One region of the Micromonospora sp. WMMD708 genome, then DNA from elsewhere that is predicted to be linked to it. Evidence: riboswitches for the same ligand, from Rfam matches in the RefSeq annotation. Region 1 holds a riboswitch; each other region holds the start of a gene.
The links. Region 1 has a riboswitch for ZMP and ZTP ahead of ACN260_RS00015 (bifunctional 5,10-methylenetetrahydrofolate dehydrogenase/5,10-methenyltetrahydrofolate cyclohydrolase). Riboswitches for the same ligand answer to the same signal wherever they lie in the genome.
Positions count from the first base shown of each region.

Region 2: another riboswitch for ZMP and ZTP. It lies ahead of ACN260_RS12705 (glycine hydroxymethyltransferase); the one in region 1 lies ahead of ACN260_RS00015 (bifunctional 5,10-methylenetetrahydrofolate dehydrogenase/5,10-methenyltetrahydrofolate cyclohydrolase).
Region 3: another riboswitch for ZMP and ZTP. It lies ahead of ACN260_RS13875 (bifunctional 5,10-methylenetetrahydrofolate dehydrogenase/5,10-methenyltetrahydrofolate cyclohydrolase); the one in region 1 lies ahead of ACN260_RS00015 (bifunctional 5,10-methylenetetrahydrofolate dehydrogenase/5,10-methenyltetrahydrofolate cyclohydrolase).

Region 1 covers NZ_CP186060.1:328-6,662, forward strand. The annotation lists partial or broken gene ACN260_RS00005 (sulfite exporter TauE/SafE family protein) at 1-215, opposite strand, end outside; gene ACN260_RS00010 (endonuclease/exonuclease/phosphatase family protein) at 445-1,224, shown strand; gene ACN260_RS00015 (bifunctional 5,10-methylenetetrahydrofolate dehydrogenase/5,10-methenyltetrahydrofolate cyclohydrolase) at 1,240-2,136, opposite strand; ZMP/ZTP riboswitch at 2,150-2,231, opposite strand; gene ACN260_RS00020 (hypothetical protein) at 2,326-3,216, opposite strand; gene ACN260_RS00025 (PLP-dependent aminotransferase family protein) at 3,292-4,791, opposite strand; gene ACN260_RS00030 (hypothetical protein) at 4,834-6,335, shown strand, end outside.
Region 2 covers NZ_CP186060.1:2,890,952-2,902,600, reverse strand. The annotation lists gene ACN260_RS12765 (DNA polymerase domain-containing protein) at 1-529, opposite strand, end outside; gene ACN260_RS12760 (helix-turn-helix transcriptional regulator) at 569-781, opposite strand; gene ACN260_RS12755 (hypothetical protein) at 944-1,138, shown strand; gene ACN260_RS12750 (L-threonylcarbamoyladenylate synthase) at 1,149-1,769, shown strand; gene ACN260_RS12745 (hypothetical protein) at 1,780-2,325, opposite strand; gene ACN260_RS12740 (histidine phosphatase family protein) at 2,549-3,280, shown strand; gene ACN260_RS12735 (NAD(P)H-hydrate dehydratase) at 3,264-4,133, shown strand; gene ACN260_RS12730 (hemerythrin domain-containing protein) at 4,223-4,723, shown strand; gene ACN260_RS12725 (SDR family NAD(P)-dependent oxidoreductase) at 5,058-5,369, shown strand; gene ACN260_RS12720 (hypothetical protein) at 5,333-5,485, shown strand; gene ACN260_RS12715 (metallophosphoesterase family protein) at 5,495-6,364, opposite strand; gene ACN260_RS12710 (SDR family NAD(P)-dependent oxidoreductase) at 6,426-6,815, opposite strand; ZMP/ZTP riboswitch at 7,032-7,121, shown strand; gene ACN260_RS12705 (glycine hydroxymethyltransferase) at 7,140-8,576, shown strand; gene ACN260_RS12700 (hypothetical protein) at 8,645-8,896, opposite strand; gene ACN260_RS12695 (PLP-dependent aminotransferase family protein) at 9,017-10,342, opposite strand; gene ACN260_RS12690 (alpha-hydroxy acid oxidase) at 10,347-11,450, opposite strand; gene ACN260_RS12685 (alpha/beta hydrolase) at 11,447-11,649, opposite strand, start outside.
Region 3 covers NZ_CP186060.1:3,127,731-3,139,379, reverse strand. The annotation lists gene ACN260_RS13885 (PLP-dependent aminotransferase family protein) at 1-1,335, shown strand, start outside; gene ACN260_RS13880 (hypothetical protein) at 1,411-2,301, shown strand; ZMP/ZTP riboswitch at 2,396-2,477, shown strand; gene ACN260_RS13875 (bifunctional 5,10-methylenetetrahydrofolate dehydrogenase/5,10-methenyltetrahydrofolate cyclohydrolase) at 2,491-3,387, shown strand; gene ACN260_RS13870 (endonuclease/exonuclease/phosphatase family protein) at 3,403-4,182, opposite strand; gene ACN260_RS13865 (sulfite exporter TauE/SafE family protein) at 4,373-5,131, shown strand; gene ACN260_RS13860 (malonic semialdehyde reductase) at 5,178-5,792, opposite strand; gene ACN260_RS13855 (winged helix-turn-helix transcriptional regulator) at 5,891-6,238, shown strand; gene ACN260_RS13850 (GNAT family N-acetyltransferase) at 6,242-7,036, shown strand; gene def (peptide deformylase) at 7,016-7,525, opposite strand; gene ACN260_RS13840 (TetR/AcrR family transcriptional regulator) at 7,536-8,321, opposite strand; gene ACN260_RS13835 (chorismate-binding protein) at 8,332-9,543, opposite strand; gene ACN260_RS13830 (DUF5999 family protein) at 9,667-9,867, shown strand; gene gcvP (aminomethyl-transferring glycine dehydrogenase) at 9,986-11,649, opposite strand, start outside.

The sequences.
Region 1 (6,335 bases):
CCCAACCCCGCCGTCAACACCGCCAACCCGGCCGCCGGCCCCGCCACCGCCCAGTCCAGCCTCGTCCGCCGCGCATACGTCACCGCCGCCGTCGACGTACCGAAGATCGCCGCCACCTTGTTCGTCCCCAACGCCGTCGCCACCGGCACCCCCGGCGCCGCCACCAACAACGCCGGCAACAACAACAACCCACCCCCACCCACCACCGCATCCACCCACCCCGCCAGGGCAGCCGCAGTCAGCAGAGTCGTCAACGACACAGGATCCACGGCCGGCCATTCTCCCCGCCCCACCCGGCCACCCACCCGCCCAGGTGGCCCACCTCACCGCCCACGCCGCCGCCGCAACCACACCCCCACCACACCCACCGCCACGAACACCAGCACCGAACAACACAGCAACTTGATCATCCAGCAACTGTCCCACGCCACGTAGGGTGCACACGTGCGCCTGGCCACCTTCAACCTGCTCCACGGCCGCTCCCTGACCGACGGACTCGTCGACCCCGACCGGCTCACCGCCGCCGTCCACGCCCTCGACGCCGACATCCTCGCCCTCCAGGAAGTCGACCGCGACCAGTCCCGCAGCGGCCACCACGACCTCACCACCATCGCCGCCCACGCCCTCGACGCCCCCGAACACCGCTTCGCCGCCGCCGTCGTCGGCACCCCCGGCGAACACTTCCGCCCGCTGCGCCACGACGACGACGGCCACGGCGAACCCTGCTACGGCATCGGCCTGATCAGCCGCCACCGGGTCCGCAGCTGGCACGTCACCCGCCTCAACCCCGCACCCGTACGCTCACCCCTCTACGCCCCCGGCCCCGGCGGCGGCCTCATCCTCCTGCGCGACGAACCCCGCGTCGTCCTCGCCGCCGTCCTCGACACCCCCCACGGCCCCCTCACCGCCGCCGCCACCCACCTGTCCTTCGTCCCCGGCTGGAACGCCTACCAACTCCGCCGCGTCGTGCGCGCCCTGCGCGCCCTACCCGCCCCCCGCATCCTCCTCGGCGACCTCAACCTCCCCGCCGGCCCCGCCCGCCTGCTCACCGGCTGGCAACCCCTCGCCCGCCACCCCACCTACCCCGCCACCGCCCCCCGCGTCCAACTCGACCACATCCTCGCCGACCCCCACGACCGGCACCGGCTACCCCCGGTCACCGCCACCGCCACCCCCCGCTCCACCATCTCCGACCACCGCCCCCTCGTCGTCGACCTCGGCTGAACCGCCCCCACCCGGTCACCCCCGTCCCACCGCCCGCTGCGCCGCCCGCAACGCGTTACGGAACAACATCGCCACCGTCGTCGGACCCACCCCACCCACCCGCGGCGTGATCGCCCCCGCCACCCGCGCACACGACTCGTCCACATCCGGCAACAACCGACGACCCTCATACCGCACCCCACCACCCACCACCACCGCACCCGGGCGCACATGCTCCGGCCGCACGATCCCCGGCACCCCCGCCGCCGCCACCAGGATCTCCGCCCGCCGCGTGTACCGCGGCCAGTCCGCCACCCCCGTGTGCACCACCGTCACCGCCGCGTTCGCCGTCGGCCGCTTCTGCGCCAACAACATCGCCAACGGACGCCCCAACGTCGCACCCCGACCCAGCACCACCACCTCCCGCCCCGCCACCGGCACCCCGTGGAACGCCAACAACGCCTCGATCCCCGCCGGCGTACACGGCAACGGCCCCGGCAACCCCAACGCCAACCGGCCCATGTTCACCGGATGCATCCCGTCCACGTCCGAATCCGGATCCAACACCTCCAACGCCCGGTCGTAATCCAGATGCCCCGGAACCGGATGCTGCACCAACACCGCGTGCACCCCGGCGTCGTCGTTGAAATCCCGCAACACCCGGTGCAGATCGGCCTGCGACGCCGACCCGGGCAGCCGCACGTGCGGCGACGCGAACCCCAACTCCGCCGCCTGGCGAGACTTGATCCGGATGTACCCGACGCTCGCGTCGTCGTCACCCACCAGCACCGTCGCCAACGCCGGCACCACCCCGGCCGCCCGCAACGCCGCCACCCCCTCGGCGACCTCGGCGAGAATCCGCTCCGCCACCGGCCCACCCGGCAACAACCGGGCCGTACCGGACATGGGGGAGAAGGACGAGGAAACAGACATGACCCACCTCGACCACGGAGGCCCAGGCGGTCGACCCCCGCGACGAGCTCCCCGATGGTTGACCCATCCCCGTGCCGCCAGTCGCATCCACCACCACCATGCCACAAACCCGCCGCACACACCGCCCGCCACCACCACACGCGCCGGGCCCGGCCGCCACACGACGACCGGGCCCGGCTGACCGACCCGCTACGAGACCGTGATCTGCGCGACCCCACCAGCCGGATTGCTGATGATGCCGACCATCGACCGGCGACACGACCCGATGAGCGGATCGTTCGCACACCCCGGGGCGCTGTAATCCACCGCCACCACCTGGATCCGATGATTGGCCACCGTCGGCGAGTAGTTGAACGGCGAACCCACCGGACAACTACTGCCGCTCCACTGCGAACCCAGCAGACCCAGATCCGTCCAGACACCCCCGGCATCCATGTCGTTGATCCAGATCCGCAGCGGCCGCCGGTCGTTGTGACAGTTGTACGTCAACAACGTCCGCACCCCGGTCACCCCCGAATCCGGCGGCGTGACCATCGCATCACCCGACCAGATCAGATTGACCCCCCACGGCCGACTGCCGTACACCACATAGTCGTTACGGCTGCGGTTGAACAACGCCTGACCACCCGCCGTGGTGATCAGATTCCACTCGTACACCGCGGTGGCCGACCACACCAGGTCGATGCCGTAACTCTGCGCACCCCACCGCAGGTAACCACCGCCCGGAACCCGCAACGCCACCTTCGTGGTGCTCGTGATCGGCGCATTCGTCGGCAGACCCTCCCCGTACACCTCCCACCGGGAATTCGGCCAGTCGGTCCAGTTCAGATTGATGCCGTAGTCGCGCTCCGCATACCGCAGCGCCTTCAGACCATTGCTCTGGTTACGCATCGGGCCGTACCCACCACTCCACGTCGGCAGGCCCTCCCAGTCGACGACCGCACTCGGCGGCGCCGCCGCCGACACACCCGACGCCGGAACCGCCGACACACCCGACCCGGCCGACGCCGGCACCGCACCGGTCAACCCGGCGAGGACCACCGCCACCACCAGGCAGAGCACTCTGTGAACACGGGACATGTCTCCTCCGAATCAAGACACCAGCACGGACACCCCTAACGGCGTTCCACCCCGTGCCATCCCGTTCCACCTCCCTCAGTACGCCGCACCCACCTCCTCCGGCGCCCGCCGCGCCATCGCGGCCAACAACGCCACACTGCCCCGCAACGTCTCCACATCCGGCGACGACGTCGACAACCGCACCGCATCCGGCACCGGCACCCCCACGACCGCATAGTCGGCCGCCGGACTGATCACCACCCGCTGCCGGGCCGCAGCGGACACGAACGCCCCCGCCGACCACCCACCCGGCAACCGCCACCACACGTGGTACGACCCAGGATCAGCACGCACGTCGAACCCGGCCAACACCTCCGCCACCACCGCCTGCCGCAGCCGCGCATCCTGCTGCTTGAGCCGCACGATCCGCTGCGCCGTACCATCGGCCAACACCGCGGTCGCACACGCCAACGCCACACCCGGCACCCCCCACGTACCGGAACGCACCGCCGCCGCGACCCGCCCGCTCAACCTGGCCGGACACACCAGCAAACCCAGATTGAGCCCCGCACCCACCCGCTTGGACAAACTGTCCACCAGGATCGTCTGCTCGGGAGCATGCGCGGCCAACGGCAACTCCCCGTCGCACAGAAACGAATTGATCCGGTCCTCGATCGCGACCAGACCCAACCGCGCGAGCCGCCCACCCAACTCGGCCCGCCGACCCGCCGACATCGTCATCCCCAACGGATTGTGCAACGAGGGCTGAAGGTAGACCGCCGCGAGCGGAGCCCGACGATGCGCCTGCTCCAACGCCGACCCACTCAACCCCTCCCCATCCATACCGATCGGCACCAACGTCACACCGTGCCGCGCCGCGATCGTCTTCACCACCGGATACGTCAACTCCTCCACCCCGAGCCGCTGCCCCGGCGCCACCAACGCCACCATGGCCGCCGCGATCGCCTGCCGCCCACTACCGGTGAACAGCAACCGCGCAGGATCCACCACCCACCCCGGCCGAGACAGGAAGGACGCACCGACCCGCCGCGACTCCCGCGTCCCGTCCACCGGCACCGGATGCATCGCCGCCTCCAAGCCCGCCGGCACCAGCACCCGCCCCAACGCCCGCGCCACCATCGACGACTGCCCCGGCAACACCGGAAAGTTGGCCTCCAGATCGACCAGGCCCACATCCCCCGACCACACCGAGGAATCCGCCACGAACGTGCCCCGCCCCACCGCCCCGGCCACCAGACCCCGCCGCGCGAGCTCCTGATACACCCGAGCCGCCGTCGACACCGCCATACCGTGACGCCGGGCGAACTCCCGCTGGGGGAGCAGCCGCTGCCCCGGCCGCATCCGCCCCGACCGAATGTCGGCCGCCACCGCATCGGCCACCAGCCGGAAATCGTCGCGCACCGTCACCCTCACCTCCACCGGACCAGGCACACCCACGCCCCCGCAGCGCCTCCGATCAATCCGACCACAACCTCGGTGCAATAAACAGACGCCCAACCACGGAAAACCCCCGAATGTCAGATTCCCGGCCGCAGACGCCGTTGACGCCACCAACCAAACCGATGCGAGACTCACCTCAATCACCCCATTGACTCGGTTCATTGAGAGGTGTGACCCGTGAGGACACCCACCACCACCCACCCGACCGAACTGCTCCGCCGCGCCACCGACGCCCTGTGGACCGACGGCGACCTCACCACCAGCCGCATCCACTTCGACGCCGCCTACCGCGCCGCAGAAGCCGCCGACGACCACCACACCCGCACCCTCGCCGTCACCGGCATGGGCGGCCTCTGGGTCCACGAACACCGCACCACCAGCGACGCCACCCTCCTCCTCCACCGCCTCCACCACGCCATCGCCACCACCGACCCCCACACCCCCCTCGGCATCCGACTACGCGCCCGACTCGCCGCCGAACACGACTACCGCACCGCAACCCACACCGACACCCTCACCCTCGCCACCCAGGCCCGCACCACCGGCGACCCCGTCACCATCACCGAAACCGCAAGCCTCGCCCACCACTGCCTCCTCGGCCCCGACCACACCCGACTACGCCACGAACTCAGCCAACACGCCCTCACCGCAGCCCTCGCCACCGGCCGCCGCAGCGACCTCCTGGTCGCCCTCCTCTGGCGCACCGTCGACCAGTTCCTCGACACCCACCCCCAAGCCGAACGCAGCCTCACCGAACTCCACACCCACCTCACCCACCGCGACCACCTCGCCGTGTCCTACGTCGCCCACGCCATCGACGTCATGCTCACCATCCGCGCCGGCAAACTCACCGAAGCCCACGCCCGCGCCGCCACCTGCGCCCAACGAGGCATCACCGCCGGCGACGCCGACACCACCGGCTGGCACGGCGCCCACCTGACCACCATCGCCTGGTACCAAGGCCACCTCGCCGACCACCTCCCGACGCTGCGCGAACTGGCCGTCTCACCCACCCTCAGCGCCGTCGACCACTCATACCAGGCAGCACTCGCCGTCGCCTCCGCCCTCGCCGGACACCGCCGCGAAGCCACCGCCGCCCTCGCCCGCCTCCGCCAACCCGACCTCACCACCCTGCCCCGATCCAGCAGCTGGCTCGTCACCCTCCACGGCATCGTCGAAGCAGCCCACCTCCTCGACGACGGCCACCTCGCCACCGAGGCCTACAACCTCCTCACCCCCTACGCCGACCGACCCATGCTGGCCAGCCTCGCCATCACCTGCTTCGGCAGCACCCAGCACGCCCTCGGCACCGCCGCCCTCACCGCCGGCGAAACCGACCGCGCCATCACCCACCTCCACGCCGCCGTACACGACAACCTCAGGCTCGGCCACCTCCCCGCCGCCACCCTCTCCCGCGCCCGCCTGGCCCAGGCCCTCGACCAGCGCCCCGGCCAACACGACCGCCGAGAAGCCGAACGACAACGCCACCTCGCCCACACCGACGCCACCGAACTCGGCATGACCCTCCCCACCCCACCACCACGCCCCCGCACCCCCCACCGCCCACACATCCGGTGCCACCGCCACGGCCGACACTGGCAGCTCAGCCTCGGCCACCGCACCGCCACCATCGACGACTGCGTCGGCGCCCGATACCTCGCCACCCTCATCGCCAACCC
Region 2 (11,649 bases), 2.9 Mb from region 1:
CCATGCCCAGCTCGGCGAGGAACGCCCGGACCTCGTGGGCCACCGGCACCACCTGCTCGAAGCCGACACCCGGCATCGGGTCCAGGTCGATCCGGAGCTGGTCGGGGCGCTCCACGTCGGCCGCCGTCACCGGCCACGGGTGGAACCGCAGGGTGCCGAGGTTGGCCGCCCAGATCACCACCGCCAGCTCGCCCGGAGCGACCTCGTCGGCGGTACGGCCACTGGGGAAGGTGAGGTGTGCGGTGCGCACCCAGTCGGGAGCGCCGGCCGGCAGCCGCTTCTGGTAGAAGGCGTCACCCCGGTTGTCCTGCCGGGTGCCGATCTTCGCGCCGGCGAACACGCCACGCGGCCAGCGCTCCAGCATCGTCGGGCGGTCCCGCAGGGCGCGCAGGATGCCGTCGCCGACGGCCAGGAAGTAGCCGACCACGTCCCGCTTGGTCAGGCCGCGCTCAGGGAAGTAGGGCTTGTCGGGGCTGGAGACGCGGACCAGCCGCTCCCCCACCTGGATCTCCTCGGCCGCCGTCGCCACGCTCACACGGTAACGGCCACCCCCGACACCCGGAGCCGTTCAGCGTTCGTCGTCGTCCGCGCCGCGCGGTTGGTTCGGCCGGTACTGCCTGATCCACGCGTCGACCGCCGCCCGGTCCCAGACGCGGACCTTGCCGCTGGCCACCGTGTCGATAGGTGCCGGGAAGGTCGGACGGTTGGTGATCTCGGTGGCCCTGGTCCGCGACACACCGCCGAGCATGTCCGCGATGTCGGAGAGGGCCACGAGTCTCACGCCTTGACCGTATGTACGTGCCCCGTGCACACGTTGCCACTTGCAACCTTGACGGTGTGCACGTTGCAGGTGATGCTGATGGGGCACATCCGCTGGCGGTCCGGGTACCTGATCGGGGATCGGTGCCCGGATCTGCCCGTACCCGGGAGGGGTCCCATGCCGATGGACGACGGACCCGTCACGCCCGCCCTGGTCATCTGGACCGCGCAGCGGGTGCTGGCGCAGCACCACGAGGCACCGGACGGGCCGCCGCCCCTGCGCCGGTGCTTCCAGTGCCGCGACGGCGGCTGCCCCATGCTGACCTGGGCGCGCGACGTGCTCCGGGCCCACCGGCGACCGCCACCACTCCCCCACTAGGCTCGCCGCCATGGCGATCTATCTCGACGTACACCCGGAGAACCCGCAGCCCCGGACGATCGCCCGGGTGGTCGACCTGCTGCGCGGCGACGGCCTGGTCGCCTACCCGACGGACTCGTGCTTCGCGCTCGGCTGCCAGCTCGGCAACCGGGACGGCCTCGACCGGATCAGGGAGATCCGACACCTGGACAGCAGGCACCACTTCACCCTCGTGTGCCGGGACTTCGCACAGCTCGGCCAGTTCGTGCAGATCAACAACGCGGTGTTCCGGTCGCTGAAGGCGGCCACCCCGGGCAGCTACACCTTCATCCTGCCCGCCACCAAGGAGGTGCCGCGCCGGCTGCTGCACCCCAGGAAGAAGACCGTCGGCGTACGCATCCCCGACCACCCGGTCGCGCAGGCGCTGCTGGCGGCGCTGGGCGAGCCGTTGGTGTCCAGCACCCTGCTGCTGCCCGGTGAGTCCGAACCGATGACCCAGGGGTGGGAGATCAAGGAACGACTCGACCACGCGATCGACGCGGTGGTCGATTCCGGCGAGTGCGGCACGCAGCCCACCACCGTGATCGACTTCTCCGCCGACGAGCCGGAGATCGTCCGCTACGGCGCGGGCGACCCGACCCGCTTCGAGTAGTCACGTCCGGTCAGGACGTACCGGGGTCCGCCGACGGAAGCGGCAGCGGCGCAACGACCGGGTCGACGTCACGGGCGGAGTGCACGGGTGCCGGCCGGGCGGGAGCCGTCGTCCGGCTGTGCCGGCGGCCCGCGCCCGGCGGCCCGGAGTGCCGGGACACCTCGCAGGTGACCAGGTGGATCGGGGCCGGCGGCACGGCGAACCGCCCCGGACCCCAGCGCACCCAGAGGGCGATCCGGCCGGCTGCCGCCTCCGCCGTGAGCTTCTCCCAGGTGCGCCGCCGGTCGGTGTGGTCGACCTCGATCACCACGGGCGGCCCGTCCCGGCGGGCACACGCGACGTCCAGCACCGAGTGGCGGTCGGTCATCGGCGGGGGCAGCGGCAGCACGCTCGCCGCCCGACGGTAGGACCGCCAGCCCTGCTCGGTGGCCCAGGCCAGGACGGCGTCGATGATCCGCGCGGTCACCTCGTCGGTGCCCAGGTCGGTGAACTCCAGCCGGGCCAGCCGTCCGGTGAGCGATGCCGCGAGCCGTTCGCCGTCCGCCCCACCGTCCACCCGGGCAGGGTACCCATCCCCCGGCGACGATCCCTCCCCGGACCGACGATCACCCCACATGATCGACTCCACATCGCCGCAACAGCGGCATCCCGGAGCGTGGATGCCGCTACTTCGCTGACACAGGCCGGCCGGGCGCGGCCGGGGTGGGCAGGAGGCGCGGGGCACGGTAGGTGGCGCGGGGCGGGGTTACCGGGGGTGGGGTGGGGGTAGGCATGGGGACATGGCGGAACTGGGGGCGCTGTGGATCGTCCGGCACGGGGAGAGCACGGCGAACGTCGCCGCGTCGACGGCTGAGGCGGCCGGCGCCGAGCTGATCGACCTGACCCACCGCGACGCCGACGTGCCGCTGTCGGACACCGGTGAGGAGCAGGCGCGGGCGACCGCCCGGTGGCTGGCCGGTCTACCGGCCGGGCAGCGTCCCGACGTGGCGGTCGTCTCGCCGTACCTGCGGGCGGTGCGGACGGCGGAACTGGCCCTGGCCGGCACCGGAATCCCGGCCAGTGTCGACGAACGGCTGCGCGACCGCGAGCTGGGCATCCTCGACGGGTTGACCGGGCACGGGGTGGCCCGCCGGTTCCCCGACGAGGCGGCCCGGCGGCAACGGCTGGGCAAGTTCTACTACCGGCCGCCGGGCGGCGAATCCTGGACCGACGTGGCGCTGCGGCTGCGTACCCTCCTCGGTGACCTGCGCCGCGACCACCCGGGGCGGCGGGTGCTGCTGTTCGGGCACGACGCCCTGGTGTTCCTGCTCCGCTACCTGGTGGAAGGGCTTTCCGAGGCGGAGCTGATGGGGTTGACCCGGAAGCACGTGATCGCCAACTGCTCGGTGACCGGCTGGTCGGCCGACGCCACCGGCCGGCTCGTCCCGCAGACCTTCAACGACGTCACCCACCTGCACGCGCAGGGCGCACCACCCACCACGGAGGACGAGATCCATGCCGAACCGGTCTGAGACGCGGGTCATCACCCCGGGGCTGCTGCGGGACTGGGCGCTGCCGGTGCCGACGGGCGGCAAGGACAACCGGGGCACCGTCCTGGTCGTCGGCGGCTCCCGGTTCACCCCGGGGGCGGTGCTGCTGGCCGGGGTGGCCGCGCTGCGCGCCGGGGCGGGCGTGCTGCAACTGGCCGCCGCCGAGTCCACCGCCGCCGCGCTGAGCATCCAGGTGCCCGAGGCGATGGTGGTCGGCCTGCCGGAGACCGCCGACGGCGCGGTCGCCGGTGAGCCCGGTGACCGGCTCGGTGACCTGGTGGAGCGGGCCGACGTGGTGACCGTCGGGCCGGGCCTCAACGACATCGACCAGACCCGCGCCCTGCTGCGCCTGGTGCTGTCGGCGGCCGGGCCGCGCACCGCGCTGGTCTTCGACGCGTACGCGCTGGGCGCGCTCAGCCACGAACCGGACCTGCTGGTCGGCGCGGACCGGAAGGTGGTGCTGACCCCGAACCTCACCGAGGCCCGGCACCTGCTCGGCCGCGACCCCGGCGACGACCTGGACGCCGACTCCCGCGAGCTGGCCTGCCGGTACGAGGCGGTGGTCTCCCTGTACGGCCACATCGCCACCGGAGACGGCCAGGGCTGGCGGGAGGAGAGCGGCGACGCCGGGCTGGGCACCTCGGGCAGCGGTGACGTGCGGGCGGGGCTGCTCGCCGGGCTGCTCTCCCGGGGTGCGGAGCCGGCCCAGGCGGCCTGCTGGGCGGCCTGGGTGCACGCGGTGAGCGGGCAACGGCTGGTGCCCCGGTTCGGCCGGATCGGGTTCCTGGCCCGGGAACTGCTCGACGAGATCCCGCACACCATCGCCACCGTCTGAGCGGGTCGGGCGTTCACCGGCCGCGATCCGTTTGCGCAGTTCGTCCCGGGGTACCGGGATTGCCGTCAGCCGATCAAGGAGGTCTGCCGGTGTCCACCGACGCCATCGTCCTGCTCAAAGAGGACCACAAGGAGATGCGCCGCCTCTTCCGCGAGTTCGAGAAGGCACAGGAGGGGCCGGCCAGCCGTCGCCGGAAGCTGGTCGACGAGATCGTGGCCGCCCTGACCACCCACACCTACCTCGAGAACGAGGTGATGTACCCGGAGGTCCGTAAGCTCCTGCCGGACCTGGAGGACGACATCCTGGAGTCGTACGAGGAGCACCACGTCGCGGATGTGCTCTGCGCCGAACTGGCCGCGATGGACGCCTCCGACGACCACTTCGTCGCCAAGACCACGGTGCTGATCGAGAACGTCGAGCACCACATCGAGGAGGAGGAGCAGGAGTGGTTCCCGAAGGTGCGGGAGGCGCTCGGTCGCAACCCGCTCCAGGAGATCGGCGAGCGCATGATCGCGCAGCGCCCCGATGCCCCCCGCTCCCCCGGCGACCCGAAGGCGGTCAGGAGCGCCCGGCACGCCACCGCCGCCTGACCCGCAGGTTCGACCCGCACCGTGTCCGAGGGGCCCGACCATCCGGTCGGGCCCCTCGGACACGCGCGGGGGTGCCTACGGTTGCGCCCCGCGTGGGACAGGTCAGCGCGGTCCGGACGACGTCGCGGGGGTGACCGGGCAGCCGTCGTACTCGTCGGCCGGGACGGGCGTCGGCAGAGACGCCGCCACCAGGGAACGAACCTCCGTGTTCGGTACGGACATGACACTGCCTTCTTCCGCTGTCGCCGGCCTCCGCAGAGGATTGTGCCGGTCACAGGAACGAGGTCGACGTCCGGTGCCGATCGGGGGCCACCGGACGTCGGGAAGGGGTGGCATGCGGGTCATCGTCATCAGCGGCGGCACCGACGGCATGGGCCGGGCGACACTGGAAGCCCGGATCCGCCGTGGCGACGAGGTCGTCGCCATCGGCAGCAACCCGGCGAAGGGGCGGGCCGTGCGGGCGCTCTCCGGCCGGGTGCACTTCCTCCAGGCCGATCTGCGCTCGGTGGCGCAGACCCGCCGGGCCGTCGACACCATCAGGGGTCGATGGCCGAGGGTGGACGCACTGGCCCTGTTCGCCAACCGGCCCTCGCCCCGATCCGTCCCGTCGTGGCATGGATCGACGATCCACCGGCGGACGCGCTGACCGCCAGCGACCGGGGCAGACCCGTTCCGCTGTCGACCACGACGCTCGATCCGGCCGCCGCGCGTCGCCTCGGCACGGTGACCGAGGCGCTGCTCACCCGCCTGCACGCCGGCTGAGCCGGCGGCTCACCACAGCGGCACCGGCGCGCCGGTGGGCGCGGGCAGGATCTGCCGCACCCGCCCGGGGGGCACGCTGCGCTGGCGCCACTCCCGGGGGTAGCCCACCGAGACCTCCTCGAACCGCACCCCGTCCTTCCAGGTCGTACGGGGGATGTGCAGGTGCCCGTAGACCACGGTGGTGGCGGCGAACCGGCGGTGCCAGTCGGCGGTCGCCTCCGTCCCGCACCACTGCGCGAAGATCGGGTAGCGCAGCACCTCGGTCGGGTGGCGGTCCAGCGGCCAGTGGTTGACCAGCACGGTGGGCAGCTCCGGGTCGCGGGCCTCCAACCGGCGGGCGGTTTCCGCCAACCGGGCCGCACACCACTCCTGCCGGCTCGAATACGGGTCGGGGTGCAGCATGAACTCGTCGGTGCAGACGATCCCGGTCCGGTACGCCTCGGCCAGCGCCGCCTCCCGGGTGTCGAACCCCGGCGGTCGCCAGCTGTAGTCGTAGAGCAGGAACAGGGGTGCCACCAGCGCCGGTCCGCCCGGCCCCCGCCACACCCGGTAGTCGTCCTCGGGGGTGACCACGCCCAGGTCCCGGCACCGCCGCACCAGCAGTTCGTAGCGGTCCACCCCGCGCAGGGTCACCGGGTCGGCCGGCGGGGTCCACAGTTCGTGGTTGCCCGGTGCCCAGATGACGGTGTCGAAACGCCCGGCGAGCGTGCCGAGCGCCCACTCGATGTCGGCGACCGTGTCCGCCACGTCACCGGCGACGATCAGCCAGTCCCGTGGCGAGGCAGGCCGTAGCGCCTCGACCAGGGCACGATTCTCCGCGTACCCGACGTGCAGGTCGCTGATCGCGACCAGACTGCCCTCGGTGTCCTCCCCCAGCATCCGCCGATCGTACGCAGAAGGGTCCCCGGCGTGCGGCATGCGGGAACACCCCGGGCCGGGGTCAGTCGGCGGAGCCGGGCTCGGCCACCCGCCGGTGCTGCCCGGCCATCAGCCGGTCCGGCGTGAGCCGGGCGGCCACCGCCTGGACCTTGTTCTTCAGCGAACCGGCGACCACCTTCTCCTCGCCCTTCATCATCGCCGCGAAGCCCTGCGCGGCCACCGTCGCCGGGTCGTCCTTGTCCTGCGTGCCGACCTTGATGTCGCCCATCTCGGCACGATCGAAGAACTTCGTCCCGGTCGGGCCGGGCATCAGGGTGGTCACCGTCACGCCGGTGTCCTTCAGCTCGTTGCGCAGCGCCTCGGCGAAGGACTGCACAAAGGACTCGGAGGCGTTGTAGACCGCCTGGTAGGGGCCGGGGATGGTGGCCGCGATCGACGAGGTGATCAGCACCCGGCCGACGCCGTCACCCCGTCGTAGGTGGCCAGGTCGACCTGGACGGGCCGGATCTCGGCCCGGCCGTCGCGGCGCAGGTGGTCCTCTCCTCGGTCGGGTCCGCCGTCCGGATGTCCCCTACGTCTGCATTGCCCCGGATCGGGCCGGTCAACCCTCCGGCCGGCGGCCCGCCGGAGGTGCCCCGGAGGGCCCACCCGCCACCCGGTAGGATCGTCGGCGGGCCGTGACTGGCGCGTGGGGATGGAGCACCATCGGGAAGCGGCCCCGTCATGAGGACGCACGCCGAGCGCCTGGGCCTTCCGCACGTCACCTGGAGGTCGCATGTCGCCCAACGCCGAGTCCACCGCCTTCCGCAGCGCACTCGAGGTGATCCGGGCGGTCGAACCCCGGGTGGCCGACGCCATCGGCGCGGAGCTGACCGACCAGCGTGAGTCGCTGAAGCTGATCGCCAGCGAGAACTACGCCTCCCCGGCGACCCTGCTGACCATGGGCAACTGGTTCAGCGACAAGTACGCCGAGGGCACCGTCGGCCGCCGTTTCTACGCCGGCTGCCAGAACGTCGACACGGTCGAGGCCCTCGCCGCCGAGCACGCCAAGGAGCTGTTCGGGGCCAGCCACGCCTACGTGCAGCCGCACTCGGGCATCGATGCGAACCTGGTCGCCTTCTGGGCGATCCTGGCCGACCGGGTCGAGTCCCCCGCCCTGCAGAAGGCCCAGGTACGCCAGGTCAACGACCTGACCGAGGCGGACTGGTTCGCGCTGCGCCGCGAGCTGGGCAACCAGCGGATGCTGGGCATGTCGCTGGACGCCGGCGGCCACCTCACCCACGGTTTCCGGCCGAACATCTCGGGCAAGATGTTCGACCAGCGCAGCTACGGCACCGACCCGGCCACCGGCCTGATCGACTACGACCGGGTCGCCGAGGCCGCCCGGGAGTTCAAGCCGCTGATCCTGGTCGCCGGCTACTCGGCGTACCCCCGGAAGGTGAACTTCCGGATCATGCGGGAGATCGCCGACTCGGTCGGCGCGACCTTCATGGTCGACATGGCGCACTTCGCCGGCCTGGTCGCCGGGAAGGTCTTCACCGGCGACTTCGACCCGGTGCCGCACGCGCACATCGTCACCACCACCACCCACAAGTCGCTGCGCGGCCCGCGCGGCGGCATGGTGCTCTGCGGCCCGGAGCTGGCCGACCAGGTCGACCGGGGCTGCCCGATGGTGCTCGGCGGTCCGCTGCCGCACGTGATGGCGGCCAAGGCGGTCGCGCTGGCCGAGGCGCGGCGACCCGACTTCGCCGACTACGCGCAGCGGATCGTCGACAACGCGCAGGCCCTCGCCGAGGGGCTGCTGCGCCGGGGCACCACCCTGGTCACCGGCGGCACCGACAACCACCTGGTGCTGCTCGACGTCTCCGGCTACGGCCTGACCGGCCGGCAGGCCGAGCAGGCGCTGCTCGACTCGGGCATCGTCACCAACCGCAATGCCGTCCCGCAGGACCGCAACGGCGCCTGGTACACCTCCGGCATCCGGATCGGCACCCCGGCGCTGACCACCCGGGGCCTCGGCACCGCCGAGATGGACGCCACCGCCGAGCTGATCCACACCGTGCTCAGCCAGACCACGCCGGGCGCCAACGCCGACGGCACCCCGTCGAAGGCCAAGTACGTGCTCGACCCGGCGGTCGCCGACTCGGTCGGCAAGCAGGCCACCGACCTGCTCGCCGGCTTCCCCCTCTACCCCACCGTCGACCTGGGCTGACCCGGCCCGCCCCACGTGCGGTCAGGAGGTTCCGGTGGCGGAACCTCCTGACCGACGGGGAGCCGGGATCAGGTGATGGGGCGCTTGAGGTGGTAGCGGTGGACCTCGGTGCTGCCCTGGATGTTGTTGACGTCCTCGGCGGCGGAGACCAGCTCCCAGCCTTCCCGGCCGACCCGGTTGAGGTGGGCGATCGCGGTGTCGCCGTACGCCGTGACGTCGGTACGTGAGCCGTCCGGGCCGTACCAGACGAACGAGACGTGGAACTGGCGTCCCTGTCCCTGGTAGCGGCGGACCAACAGGGCGTACTCCCAAGCGACCATGCGTCCATTATGGCCGCTTGCCCGACCCCCGCGCAGCACGGGGGGTGGCGGTTCGACGACACCGGGTGGGGTCGGTTCCGCCGGACGGCGGCCGGCACCGGCCGGCCGCGGAAGCGACGCTCAGCCGGCCGGGATCGCGGCGCGGGTCAACTCGTCGGCGATCAGCGCGGCCAGCCGGTCCAGGCCGAGGTCGATCTGCGTCGGGGTGACGGCGCTGACCGACAGCCGCAACGCGTCGACCGGACGGCCGTCGTCGTAGAAGTGCGCCATCGGGGTCCAGAGCACCCCGTACCGTTCGGCGGAGCGGCGCAGCAGCGCGTCGTCCACCGGGAAGGGGACGGTGACCACGACGAAGAAGCCGCCGGCCGGGGTGTTCCAGCGCACCGGCGAGCCGGCCGGGAAACGCCGCCGCAGGCCGGCGAGCAGATGGTCCCGGTTGCGGGTGTACGCCGCCCGTTCCCGCCGGTTCGCGGCGACCAGCGAGCAGCCGTGCTCCAGCAGCGCCCCGCCGATCACGGCCTGGGCCAGCGGCGACGTGTTCACCGAGACCATGCTCTTGATCTTGGCCAGCTGGTCGGCGAACAACCCCACCGCGCCGTCGGCCCCGCCGACGCGCTGGTCGGCCACCAGGTAGCCGATCCGCGCCCCGGGCAGCACCGTCTTGGCGAACGAGCCCAGATAGACCACCCGCCGTCGGGTGTCCAACGCCTTGAGCGTCGGCACCCGGTCGGCGTCCCCGGCCGGGAACAGCCCGTACGGGTTGTCCTCGATCAGCAGCAGGTCCTCCTCGGCGGCCAGGTCCAGCAGTCGTTGCCGGTCGGCCAGGCCGATGCTGGTGCCGGAGGGGTTGGCGAAGTCGGGCATCACGTAGCACGCCCGGGGCCGCAGACCCTCCGCCCGGGCCCGGTGCACCTGCGCCCGCAGGTCGGCCAGGTCCACCCCGGCCGGGCCACCGGCCACCGGCCGCACCGGCAGGTCCACCAGCCGGGCCGCCCCGGTCAACCCGACGTACGTCGGGGCGACGGCGAGCAGCACGTCGGCGGGGCCGGCCCGCAACGCCCGCAGCACCAGCAGCATCGCCTCCTGGCAGCCGACGGTCACCACCACCGCCTCGTCGTCGACGTGGACGTCCTCGTCGACGGCGAGGTTGCGGGCGATCAGGTGGTGGATGATCCCCTTGGTCCGGCCGTACTGGAACAGGGTGCGACGGACCTGTTCGGGTGTCTGCCCGAGGTCGTCGGCGAGGTGCCGGCGGAACCGGTCCAGCCAGCGCCCCGGCGCGTCGTCGGCGAAGAACTCCTCGTACGGCCGCCCGGCCGCCAGCGACACCGCGTCGGGCCAGTGCTGGGACACCTCGTTGAGGAAGTTCATCGAGTTCAGCGCCGGGTCGTCGACCGCCGGGTGCAGGGTCGCCAGGTCCAGGTCCAGGTCCACCAGATGCTCCAACGGGTCAGCCTCCGGTCAGGGTACGCAGCCGCCGGGCCTGCGTCGGGTCGGCGCAGCCGGTCAGGGTCAACGCGTCGCGCAACTCGACGGCGAGCAGGTCGAGGGCGGCCTGCGCGCCGGCCCGCCCGCCGGCCGCCAGCGCCCACAGCATCGGGCGGCCCAGCAGCACCCCGGACGCGCCGAGGGCGAGCGCGCGCAGCACGTCCGTGCCGGACCGTACCCCGCTGTCCAGCAGCACCTCGATCCGCTCACCGACGGCCGCGACCACCTCCGGCAGCATGGTGGCGGTGGCCGGCGCACCGTCGAGCTGCCGGCCGCCGTGGTTGGAGACCACCACGGCGTCCACCCCGACGTCGGCGGCACGGACCGCGTCACGCGGGTCGAGGACCCCCTTGACCAGCAGCGGCAGCCCGGTACGCTCCCGCAGCCAGGCCAGATCCGCCCAGGTCAGGGCGGGCGCGAAGGCGGCCTCGGTGTGCGCGGCGATGGCCGACACACCGGGGGTGCCGGCGTGGGCCAGGTCGTCCCGGCCGGCCGGCAGATTGGCGGCGGTCACCTCCGGCGGCAACGCGAACCCGTTGCGCACGTCGCGCAGCCGCCGGCCGAGCACCGGCACGTCGACGGTGACCATCAACGCCGCACAGCCGGCGCTGTGCGCCCGGTCGAGCAGGTCGGCGACCAGCCCCCGGTCCCGCAGCCAGTAGAGCTGGAACCAGACCGGCCCGGCGGTGGCGGCGGTGACCTCCTCGACCGGGGTGCTGCTCAACGTGCTCAGCACGTAGGGCACCCCGGCCGCGCCGGCCGCCGCCGCCAGCGCCGGCTCACCGTCCGGGTGCAGCAACCGTTGGTACGCCATCGGCGCGACCGCCACCGGCATCGCCTGCTCCCGGCCGAGCAGCGGTGCGTCGGTGCGGGGACGTTCCACCCCGGTCAGCACCCGGGGCAGCACCGCGACCCGGTCGAGGGCGGCCCGGTTGGCGGCCAGCGTGGTCTCCACCCCGCTGCCCCCGCCGACGAAGTCCCAGACCCCGGCCGGGAGCGCCCGCCTGGCCAGCTCGGCGAAGTCGGCCAGGCTGACCGGCGGCCGGGCGACCTCCCCGACGGTCACCGCTCGTTCCCCACCGTGGTGGCGGAGACCGGGGTGTCGGCCGGCGGGGTGGGCAGCCCGAAGACCTCCCGCAGGAAGGCGGCGGCCTCGTCCTGGGCACGCCGGCCGGCGTCGAAGACCCCGGGCATGGCGAAGAACCCGTGGATCATGCCGGGATAGCAGGTGGCCCGCACCGGCACGCCGGCCTCCCGCAGCCGCT
Region 3 (11,649 bases), 3.1 Mb from region 1:
AGGGTGACGGTGCGCGACGATTTCCGGCTGGTGGCCGATGCGGTGGCGGCCGACATTCGGTCGGGGCGGATGCGGCCGGGGCAGCGGCTGCTCCCCCAGCGGGAGTTCGCCCGGCGTCACGGTATGGCGGTGTCGACGGCGGCTCGGGTGTATCAGGAGCTCGCGCGGCGGGGTCTGGTGGCCGGGGCGGTGGGGCGGGGCACGTTCGTGGCGGATTCCTCGGTGTGGTCGGGGGATGTGGGCCTGGTCGATCTGGAGGCCAACTTTCCGGTGTTGCCGGGGCAGTCGTCGATGGTGGCGCGGGCGTTGGGGCGGGTGCTGGTGCCGGCGGGCTTGGAGGCGGCGATGCATCCGGTGCCGGTGGACGGGACGCGGGAGTCGCGGCGGGTCGGTGCGTCCTTCCTGTCTCGGCCGGGGTGGGTGGTGGATCCTGCGCGGTTGCTGTTCACCGGTAGTGGGCGGCAGGCGATCGCGGCGGCCATGGTGGCGTTGGTGGCGCCGGGGCAGCGGCTCGGGGTGGAGGAGTTGACGTATCCGGTGGTGAAGACGATCGCGGCGCGGCACGGTGTGACGTTGGTGCCGATCGGTATGGATGGGGAGGGGTTGAGTGGGTCGGCGTTGGAGCAGGCGCATCGTCGGGCTCCGCTCGCGGCGGTCTACCTTCAGCCCTCGTTGCACAATCCGTTGGGGATGACGATGTCGGCGGGTCGGCGGGCCGAGTTGGGTGGGCGGCTCGCGCGGTTGGGTCTGGTCGCGATCGAGGACCGGATCAATTCGTTTCTGTGCGACGGGGAGTTGCCGTTGGCCGCGCATGCTCCCGAGCAGACGATCCTGGTGGACAGTTTGTCCAAGCGGGTGGGTGCGGGGCTCAATCTGGGTTTGCTGGTGTGTCCGGCCAGGTTGAGCGGGCGGGTCGCGGCGGCGGTGCGTTCCGGTACGTGGGGGGTGCCGGGTGTGGCGTTGGCGTGTGCGACCGCGGTGTTGGCCGATGGTACGGCGCAGCGGATCGTGCGGCTCAAGCAGCAGGATGCGCGGCTGCGGCAGGCGGTGGTGGCGGAGGTGTTGGCCGGGTTCGACGTGCGTGCTGATCCTGGGTCGTACCACGTGTGGTGGCGGTTGCCGGGTGGGTGGTCGGCGGGGGCGTTCGTGTCCGCTGCGGCCCGGCAGCGGGTGGTGATCAGTCCGGCGGCCGACTATGCGGTCGTGGGGGTGCCGGTGCCGGATGCGGTGCGGTTGTCGACGTCGTCGCCGGATGTGGAGACGTTGCGGGGCAGTGTGGCGTTGTTGGCCGCGATGGCGCGGCGGGCGCCGGAGGAGGTGGGTGCGGCGTACTGAGGGAGGTGGAACGGGATGGCACGGGGTGGAACGCCGTTAGGGGTGTCCGTGCTGGTGTCTTGATTCGGAGGAGACATGTCCCGTGTTCACAGAGTGCTCTGCCTGGTGGTGGCGGTGGTCCTCGCCGGGTTGACCGGTGCGGTGCCGGCGTCGGCCGGGTCGGGTGTGTCGGCGGTTCCGGCGTCGGGTGTGTCGGCGGCGGCGCCGCCGAGTGCGGTCGTCGACTGGGAGGGCCTGCCGACGTGGAGTGGTGGGTACGGCCCGATGCGTAACCAGAGCAATGGTCTGAAGGCGCTGCGGTATGCGGAGCGCGACTACGGCATCAATCTGAACTGGACCGACTGGCCGAATTCCCGGTGGGAGGTGTACGGGGAGGGTCTGCCGACGAATGCGCCGATCACGAGCACCACGAAGGTGGCGTTGCGGGTTCCGGGCGGTGGTTACCTGCGGTGGGGTGCGCAGAGTTACGGCATCGACCTGGTGTGGTCGGCCACCGCGGTGTACGAGTGGAATCTGATCACCACGGCGGGTGGTCAGGCGTTGTTCAACCGCAGCCGTAACGACTATGTGGTGTACGGCAGTCGGCCGTGGGGGGTCAATCTGATCTGGTCGGGTGATGCGATGGTCACGCCGCCGGATTCGGGGGTGACCGGGGTGCGGACGTTGTTGACGTACAACTGTCACAACGACCGGCGGCCGCTGCGGATCTGGATCAACGACATGGATGCCGGGGGTGTCTGGACGGATCTGGGTCTGCTGGGTTCGCAGTGGAGCGGCAGTAGTTGTCCGGTGGGTTCGCCGTTCAACTACTCGCCGACGGTGGCCAATCATCGGATCCAGGTGGTGGCGGTGGATTACAGCGCCCCGGGGTGTGCGAACGATCCGCTCATCGGGTCGTGTCGCCGGTCGATGGTCGGCATCATCAGCAATCCGGCTGGTGGGGTCGCGCAGATCACGGTCTCGTAGCGGGTCGGTCAGCCGGGCCCGGTCGTCGTGTGGCGGCCGGGCCCGGCGCGTGTGGTGGTGGCGGGCGGTGTGTGCGGCGGGTTTGTGGCATGGTGGTGGTGGATGCGACTGGCGGCACGGGGATGGGTCAACCATCGGGGAGCTCGTCGCGGGGGTCGACCGCCTGGGCCTCCGTGGTCGAGGTGGGTCATGTCTGTTTCCTCGTCCTTCTCCCCCATGTCCGGTACGGCCCGGTTGTTGCCGGGTGGGCCGGTGGCGGAGCGGATTCTCGCCGAGGTCGCCGAGGGGGTGGCGGCGTTGCGGGCGGCCGGGGTGGTGCCGGCGTTGGCGACGGTGCTGGTGGGTGACGACGACGCGAGCGTCGGGTACATCCGGATCAAGTCTCGCCAGGCGGCGGAGTTGGGGTTCGCGTCGCCGCACGTGCGGCTGCCCGGGTCGGCGTCGCAGGCCGATCTGCACCGGGTGTTGCGGGATTTCAACGACGACGCCGGGGTGCACGCGGTGTTGGTGCAGCATCCGGTTCCGGGGCATCTGGATTACGACCGGGCGTTGGAGGTGTTGGATCCGGATTCGGACGTGGACGGGATGCATCCGGTGAACATGGGCCGGTTGGCGTTGGGGTTGCCGGGGCCGTTGCCGTGTACGCCGGCGGGGATCGAGGCGTTGTTGGCGTTCCACGGGGTGCCGGTGGCGGGGCGGGAGGTGGTGGTGCTGGGTCGGGGTGCGACGTTGGGGCGTCCGTTGGCGATGTTGTTGGCGCAGAAGCGGCCGACGGCGAACGCGGCGGTGACGGTGGTGCACACGGGGGTGGCGGACTGGCCGCGGTACACGCGGCGGGCGGAGATCCTGGTGGCGGCGGCGGGGGTGCCGGGGATCGTGCGGCCGGAGCATGTGCGCCCGGGTGCGGTGGTGGTGGGTGGTGGGGTGCGGTATGAGGGTCGTCGGTTGTTGCCGGATGTGGACGAGTCGTGTGCGCGGGTGGCGGGGGCGATCACGCCGCGGGTGGGTGGGGTGGGTCCGACGACGGTGGCGATGTTGTTCCGTAACGCGTTGCGGGCGGCGCAGCGGGCGGTGGGACGGGGGTGACCGGGTGGGGGCGGTTCAGCCGAGGTCGACGACGAGGGGGCGGTGGTCGGAGATGGTGGAGCGGGGGGTGGCGGTGGCGGTGACCGGGGGTAGCCGGTGCCGGTCGTGGGGGTCGGCGAGGATGTGGTCGAGTTGGACGCGGGGGGCGGTGGCGGGGTAGGTGGGGTGGCGGGCGAGGGGTTGCCAGCCGGTGAGCAGGCGGGCGGGGCCGGCGGGGAGGTTGAGGTCGCCGAGGAGGATGCGGGGGGCGGGTAGGGCGCGCAGGGCGCGCACGACGCGGCGGAGTTGGTAGGCGTTCCAGCCGGGGACGAAGGACAGGTGGGTGGCGGCGGCGGTGAGGGGGCCGTGGGGGGTGTCGAGGACGGCGGCGAGGACGACGCGGGGTTCGTCGCGCAGGAGGATGAGGCCGCCGCCGGGGCCGGGGGCGTAGAGGGGTGAGCGTACGGGTGCGGGGTTGAGGCGGGTGACGTGCCAGCTGCGGACCCGGTGGCGGCTGATCAGGCCGATGCCGTAGCAGGGTTCGCCGTGGCCGTCGTCGTCGTGGCGCAGCGGGCGGAAGTGTTCGCCGGGGGTGCCGACGACGGCGGCGGCGAAGCGGTGTTCGGGGGCGTCGAGGGCGTGGGCGGCGATGGTGGTGAGGTCGTGGTGGCCGCTGCGGGACTGGTCGCGGTCGACTTCCTGGAGGGCGAGGATGTCGGCGTCGAGGGCGTGGACGGCGGCGGTGAGCCGGTCGGGGTCGACGAGTCCGTCGGTCAGGGAGCGGCCGTGGAGCAGGTTGAAGGTGGCCAGGCGCACGTGTGCACCCTACGTGGCGTGGGACAGTTGCTGGATGATCAAGTTGCTGTGTTGTTCGGTGCTGGTGTTCGTGGCGGTGGGTGTGGTGGGGGTGTGGTTGCGGCGGCGGCGTGGGCGGTGAGGTGGGCCACCTGGGCGGGTGGGTGGCCGGGTGGGGCGGGGAGAATGGCCGGCCGTGGATCCTGTGTCGTTGACGACTCTGCTGACTGCGGCTGCCCTGGCGGGGTGGGTGGATGCGGTGGTGGGTGGGGGTGGGTTGTTGTTGTTGCCGGCGTTGTTGGTGGCGGCGCCGGGGGTGCCGGTGGCGACGGCGTTGGGGACGAACAAGGTGGCGGCGATCTTCGGTACGTCGACGGCGGCGGTGACGTATGCGCGGCGGACGAGGCTGGACTGGGCGGTGGCGGGGCCGGCGGCCGGGTTGGCGGTGTTGACGGCGGGGTTGGGTGCGGCGTTGGCGGGTGCGGTGCCGGGTGGCGTGTACCGGCCGGTGGTGCTGGTGGTGCTGGTGGCGGTGGCGGTGTTCGTGCTGGCGCGGCCGTCGCTGGGTGTGGTGGCGGCACCGCAGCGGCGCACGCCGGTGCGGGTGGTGGTGGCGGTGGGGGTGGCGGGTCTGGGTATCGCTCTGTATGACGGGTTGATCGGGCCGGGTACGGGCACGTTCCTGGTGTTGGCGTTCACGGCGGTTCTGGGGTCGGATTTCGTGCATGCCTCGGCGATGGCGAAGGTGGTGAACGCGGGTACGAATCTGGGTGCGCTCGTGGTGTTCGGGTTGACCGGGCACGTGTGGTGGGCGTTGGGTGCGGCGATGGCGGTGTGCAACGTGGTGGGGGCGCTGGTGGGGGCGCGGATGGCGTTGCGTCGGGGTGCGGGGTTCGTGCGGGTGGTGTTGCTGGTGGTGGTGTTGGCGTTGGTGGCGAAGTTGGGGTACGACCAGTGGCTGGCCGGCTGAGCGGGGTGGGTGCTCGGCGGGCCAGCCACTGGTCGTCAGGGGTGGGTCAGGCGTGCCGGACGACGGTGTCGTAGTCGAGGCGGGGCAGGCGGGGGTGCCAGGCGTCGGGGCCGGGGTGGCCGATGTTGACCAGGAGCAGGGACTTCCAGCCGGTGTCGGTGAAGAATTCGTTGTCGACGCCGGTGGCGTCGAATCCGCCCATGGGTCCGGCGGCGAGGCCGGCGGCGCGCACGGCGAGCAGGAAGTAGCCGACCTGCAGGCCGGCGTTGAAGCGGGCCATGCCGTCGCGGGTGGTGGGGTCGGCGGCGAAGTGTTCGCGCATGCCGGGGCGGATGGGGAAGATGGTGTCGAGGTGTTCGTGGAAGTCGGTGTCGGCGGCGAGGACGGCGACGACGGGGGCGGTGGCGGTCTTGGCGCGGTTGCCCTCGGCGACGTGGGTGAGGAGGCGGTCGCGGCCGTCGCCGGGGCGGACGAACAGGACGCGCAGGGGTTGGACGTTCATGGCGGTGGGTGGGTACTTGGCGAGGTCGTAGATGGCGCGGAGTTGTTCGTCGCTGACGGGGGTGTCGGTGAAGGTGTTGGCGGTGCGGGCTTCGGTGAACAGTTGGGCCTGGGCCTGCGGGTCGAGGGTGATGAGGTGGTCGGGCAGTACGTCGGTCATGGTGTCCTCCGGTCGGATCGACGATGTGCTGCGGCCAGAGTAGCAGCTAGTTTTTTCGAAGTGGCTAGGGTGAGTTGCGGACCACGTATGCTGGGTCGATGACGACGTGCTCCCCGACCGACGGCGGGCCCCGCGCCTGCCCCGGGGGGCTGTCCCGGGCGTTCGCGTTCCTCGGCAAGCGGTGGAACGGCATGATCCTGGGCACCCTCGCCCAGGGGCCGGCCGGCTTCGCCGAGCTGGCGCGGGCGCTGCCCGGCATCAGCGAGTCGGTGCTGTCCGACCGGCTCGGTGAGCTGGCCCGGGTCGGCCTGGTCAGCCGCACGGTGCGCGAGGGTCCCCCGCTGGGCGTCAGCTACCAGTTGACCGGGCGGGGCGCGGCCCTGCTGCCGGCGCTGGACGAGCTGGCCCGGTGGGCCGACGAGAACCTCCCCACGGGTCGTTGCTGACCGGTGCCGGTCCGCGCCGAACACGACCGCGCCGAGCTGGCCGCGCTGCTGCGCCGCGATCCGGTGCTGCACGCCTACCAGTTGGGTGACCTGGACGACTTCTTCTGGCCGTACACGACGTGGTTCCGGCGCGGCGACCAGGTGGTGCTGCTCTACCACGGGGCGGCCGAGCCGGTGCTGCTGGCGTTCGCCGCGCAACGCGACGGCGCCGTCATGACGGCGCTGCTCGACGAGGTAGCCCCGGTGCTGCCGGCCCGCCTGTACGCGCACCTGTCCCCCGGCCTGGAGCGGGTCCTCGCGGGCCGGTACGTCCTCACCCCGGCCGGGGCGCACCTGCGGATGGCGTTGACCGACCCGGGGCGGATCGCCGGCACCGCCGCGCAGGGTGAGGTGCTCGACACCGCGGACCTGCCGGCGTTGCGGGACCTGTACGCGGCGGCGTACCCGGGGAACTGGTTCGACCCGCGGATGCTCGACACCGGCCACTACGTGGGGATACGCGAGGGCGACGCCCTGCTGGCGGTGGCCGGGGTGCACGTGTGGTCGCCGACGTACCGGGTGGCCGCGGTGGGGAACGTGACCACCCGTCCGCAGGTGCGGGGGCGGGGGCTGGGCGCTGCGGTGGTGGCCGCGTTGTGTGCCCGGCTGGCCGCGAGCGTCGACCACGTGACGTTGAACGTGCGGGCCGACAACACGGTCGCGGTGCGCCTCTACGAACGGTTGGGGTTCACCCGGGTCGCCGGGTTCGGCGAGTACACGATGACCGTCGGGGCGGGGTCAGCCGCGTCGGCGGGGTGAGTCGAACCGGCCGGCGCGGATCTCCCGCAGGGCCTTGCGGCGCACGTCGCCGCGCAGGGTGTCGACGTAGAGCCGGCCGGCGAGGTGATCGGTCTCGTGTTGCAGGGCGCGGGCGAGGAAGCCGCTGCCGGAGATGGTCAACGGGTCGCCGTGCCGGTCGACGCCGTGCACGGTGGCGTGCAGGGCGCGGCGGGTCGGGAAGTACAGGCCGGGAATGGACAGGCACCCCTCGTCGTCGTCCTGGATCTCGTCGGACAGCTCGATCGTGGGGTTGATCAGGTGCCCCCGGTGGCCGTCGGCGTCGTAGACGAACACCTGGGCGTCGACGCCGATCTGGGGGGCGGCGACACCGGCCCGGCCCGGTTCGCCGGTGAGGGTGTCCATCAGGTCGTCGACGAGCCGTTGCAGGGCGGCGTCGAAGCGGGTCACCGGGGTGCAGGCGGTGCGCAGGACGGGATCACCGATGATCCGGATCGGGCGTACGGTCATGTCCGGAAGGCTATCGGGGGGTCACCGGCGGCGGTGACCCGGCGCACCGGTCGGCGATCAGGGCGGCGATGCCGTCCAGGACGCGCGCCAGGCCGAAGTCGAAGGCGCGGGTCGGGTCGGTGGCGGCCTGGTACTCCTGCCCGGCGGCGGCGCCGACCCGGGCGGCGGTGGGGAACCGCGCCGGGTCCATGACCTTCTCCAGGTAGGGGGCGTGGGCGTGCCACCACTGTTCGTCGGTGAGGCCGGTGCGGCCGGCGGCCTGCGCGGCCTCCACCGCACCGCGTACCGCGCCGTGGACGTAGGAGTCGACGAGGGTGACCACGGCGTCCATCTCCAGGTCGGTCAGGCCGGTGCCCTCGACGGCGCGTAGTTCGTAGTCGTAGCGGGCGGTGACCTGGGGGCCCAGCGGTGGACGGGTGGTGGCGACCTGCAACAGCCACGGGTGGCGCAGGTACAGCGCCCACTTGTCCCGGGCGATGCGCTCCAGGCGGCCGCGCCAGCCGCCGGGGACGTCGGTGGGGCGGGGGGTCTCGCCGTGCACGGTGTCGAGCATGACGTCGAGCAGTTCCCCCTTGCCGGGCACGTGCGTGTAGAGGGACATGGTGCCGACGCCGAGACGTTCGGCGACCCGGCGCATCGACAGCGCGGCGAGACCCTCGGCGTCGGCGACGTCGATGGCGGCCCGCACGATCTGGTCGACGCCGAGGCCGCCGCTGCGGCTGACCCGCTCGCGGGTGCGCCACAGCAGGGCGAGGCTGCGGGCGGGGTCACCGGTGCCGCTGTACTCGACGTGCATGCCCGCCACCCTAACGGCCCCGGTGCGCTCGACCGGCGGCGAGCAGGGCCCGCAGCGGGGCGGCCTTCGCGGCGGCCTCGGCGACCTCGGCGGCGGGGTCACTGTCCCAGGTGATGCCGCCGCCGGCCCACAGGTGCAGCCGGTCGTGGTCGGCGGCGGCGGTGCGGATGGTCAGGCCCAGGTCGAGGTGGCCGGGGCCGATCCAGCCGAACGCGCCCATGCCGGCGCCCCGGCCGACGGGTTCCACGGCGGCGATCAACGCCAGCGCGGCGTGTTTCGGCGCCCCGGTGACCGACCCGCCGGGGCAGGTGGCGCGCAGCAGGTCGGTCAGGCCGGTCCCGTCGGCGAGGGCCGCCGACACGGTCGACTCGGCCTGCCACAGGTCACACCAGCGGCGGACGGTGAACAGGTCGTCGACGGTCACCGAGCCGGTGCGGGCGATCCGGGCGAGATCGTTGCGTTCCAGGTCGACGATCATGATGTGTTCGGCGCGTTCCTTGGCGGAGGCGAGCAGGTCACGGCGGCCGGCCGGGGTGGCGGGGCGGGTGCCCTTGATGGGGCGGGTGACGACCCGGCCGGCGTGCACGGCGACGAGCGTTTCCGGTGAGGCGCAGCCGATGCTCCATCCGTCGCCGTGCAGGGTGCCGCCGTAGCGGGCACCGGGCAGTCCGGCGAGGCGGGCCAGGGCGGGCCGGGGGTCGCCGGTGTAGGTGGCGGCGGCGTGGCCGACCACGTTGACCTGGTAAACGTCGCCGCGGCCGATCGCGGCGCGCACGGCACGCACGGCGTCGGCGTGCCGGGTGCCGCTCCAGCTGTCCCGCCACGGTCCGAGACGCAGCCGCTCGGGTGCCGGTGCGGTGGGGGGCGGTCGGCGGGGGCCGTGGTCGTAGACGACGACGGCCACGTCGGGTAGGGCGGGCACGGGGCTTGCGGGGCCGGTGGGTGCGCCGGCCATCCGGGCGCCGGCGGCGGCGGAGACGAACAGGGCGGCGCCGCAGGGGCCGTCGGTGCGGTGGGTCGCCGGGCGGGTCAGGTCGTCGACGGGCAGGCCGTGGGCGGTGAGGAAGGCGGTGATCTGGGCGGCCGGGTCGCCACCGTCGGTGACGTGCCACAGGTAGCGGTCCCGTTCCACGAGCACGCTGCGGCAGCGCTCCGGTACGGCGGGTACGTCGACCGGGGCCGTTGGGAGCGTTTCCACGCCGGGTGGCTGATTCTTCCTCATCCGTTCAGCGGATTTCCGGGCAACATGGCGGAAGGCTGCTCGATCCGGCGCGCCGAACCTTGGTACTGTGCGTCACTGGTCATGTGAACCATGACACAGTGCCCCCACAGTCCGGAGAACCCGATGTGCCAGCACCAGATCCCCTGTCCCTCCGCCGAAGCGACCGACCGGGATGCCGCCCGGGTCATCGCCTGCTTCCCAGAGCAGGGCTGGAGCCTGCTCTGCAACGGTGTCATCGTCTTCGAGGACACCGGTGAACTCCTCCCTGACGGCAGCACCATCGCCCCGCACCGCGGGCCGGCCCGGCACGCCCTCGTCGCCTGACCCGGTCACGATGCGTCGGCGTCGCCGACCCGTCACACCAGGCTAGCCCCCACGCGGGGGGCCGCCCTCCCCCGGTCGCCGCACCGGGGCGGCACGACCGCCGCCCCGGCACCGCGCCTCAGTCCTGGAACGCCTCCGGCGCCGGACACGAACACATCAGGTTCCGGTCGCCGTACGCGCCGTCGACGCGCCGCACCGGCGGCCAGTACTTCCCCACCCGGTCCACCCCGGCAGGGTAGGCACCCACCGACCGCGGATACGGATGCGGCCACCCGTCCCCGGACACCATCGCCGCGGTGTGCGGCGCGTTACCCAGGGGATTGTCCTGCGCCGGCCACTCACCCGAGGCCACCTTGTCGATCTCCGCCCGGATGGCGATCATCGCGTCGCAGAACCGGTCCAGCTCGGCCAGATCCTCACTCTCGGTCGGCTCCACCATCAGCGTCCCCGCCACCGGGAACGACATCGTCGGCGCGTGGAACCCGTAGTCGATCAGCCGCTTCGCGACGTCGTCGACACTCACCCCGGTCGCCTTCGTCACCGGCCGCAGATCCAGGATGCACTCGTGCGCCACCAGGCCCTTGTTGCCCGCGTACAGCACCGGGAAGTGCTCGCGCAGCCGCACCGCCACGTAGTTCGCGGCCAGCACCGCCACCCCCGTCGCCCGGGCCAGCCCCGCCGCGCCCATCATCCGCAGGTACGCCCACGGGATCGGCAGGATGCCCGCCGACCCGTACCGGGCCGCCGAGATCGCCGGCGCACCCTGCACCCGGGCACCCGACGGGTCACCCGGCAGGTACGCCGCCAGATGCTCCCGCACCGCCACCGGACCCACCCCCGGACCGCCACCGCCGTGCGGAATGCAGAACGTCTTGTGCAGGTTCAGGTGCGACACGTCCGCCCCGAACCGGCCCGGCTTGGCGAACCCGACCAACGCGTTGAGATTCGCCCCGTCCACGTACACCTGGCCGCCGGCGTCGTGGACCTTCGCGCACAGCGACGCGATACCCGTCTCGTACACCCCGTGCGTCGACGGGTACGTCACCATGATCGCCGCCAAGGCGTCCCGATGCTTGTCGATCTTCGCGTCGAGGTCGACCAGGTCGACGTTGCCGTCGGCGTCACACCCGACCACCACCACCCGCATCCCGGCCATCACCGCCGACGCGGCGTTCGTACCGTGCGCCGACGACGGGATCAGACACACGTTCCGGTGACCCTCACCCCGGTCCCGGTGGTACGCGCGGATCGCCAACAACCCCGCCAACTCCCCCTGCGACCCGGCGTTGGGCTGCACACTGACCGCGTCGTAGCCGGTCACCTCCGCCAGCCACCCCTCCAACTGCCCGATCAGCTCCCGGTAACCGGCGGTCTGCTCGGCCGGGGCGAACGGGTGCAGATGGGCGAACTCCGGCCACGTCACCGGCTCCATCTCGGTGGTCGCGTTCAGCTTCATCGTGCACGACCCCAACGGGATCATGCCCCGGTCCAGGGCGTAGTCGAAATCGGCCAGCCGACGCAGGTACCGCAGCATCGCCGTCTCGCTGTGGTGGCTGCGGAACACCGGGTGGGTGAGGAAGTCGGTGTCCCGCGCCAACCCGGCCGGCACCGCCTGCGCCACGTCCCCGACGACCGGGTCCACCCCGAACGCCTCCCACACCACCGCCAGGTGCTCCCCGGTGGTCGTCTCGTCACACGACACCCCCACCCGGTCGGCGTCGACCAGCCGCAGGTTCACACCCCGCTCCCGCGCCGCCGCCACCACCCGCTGCGCCCCACCCG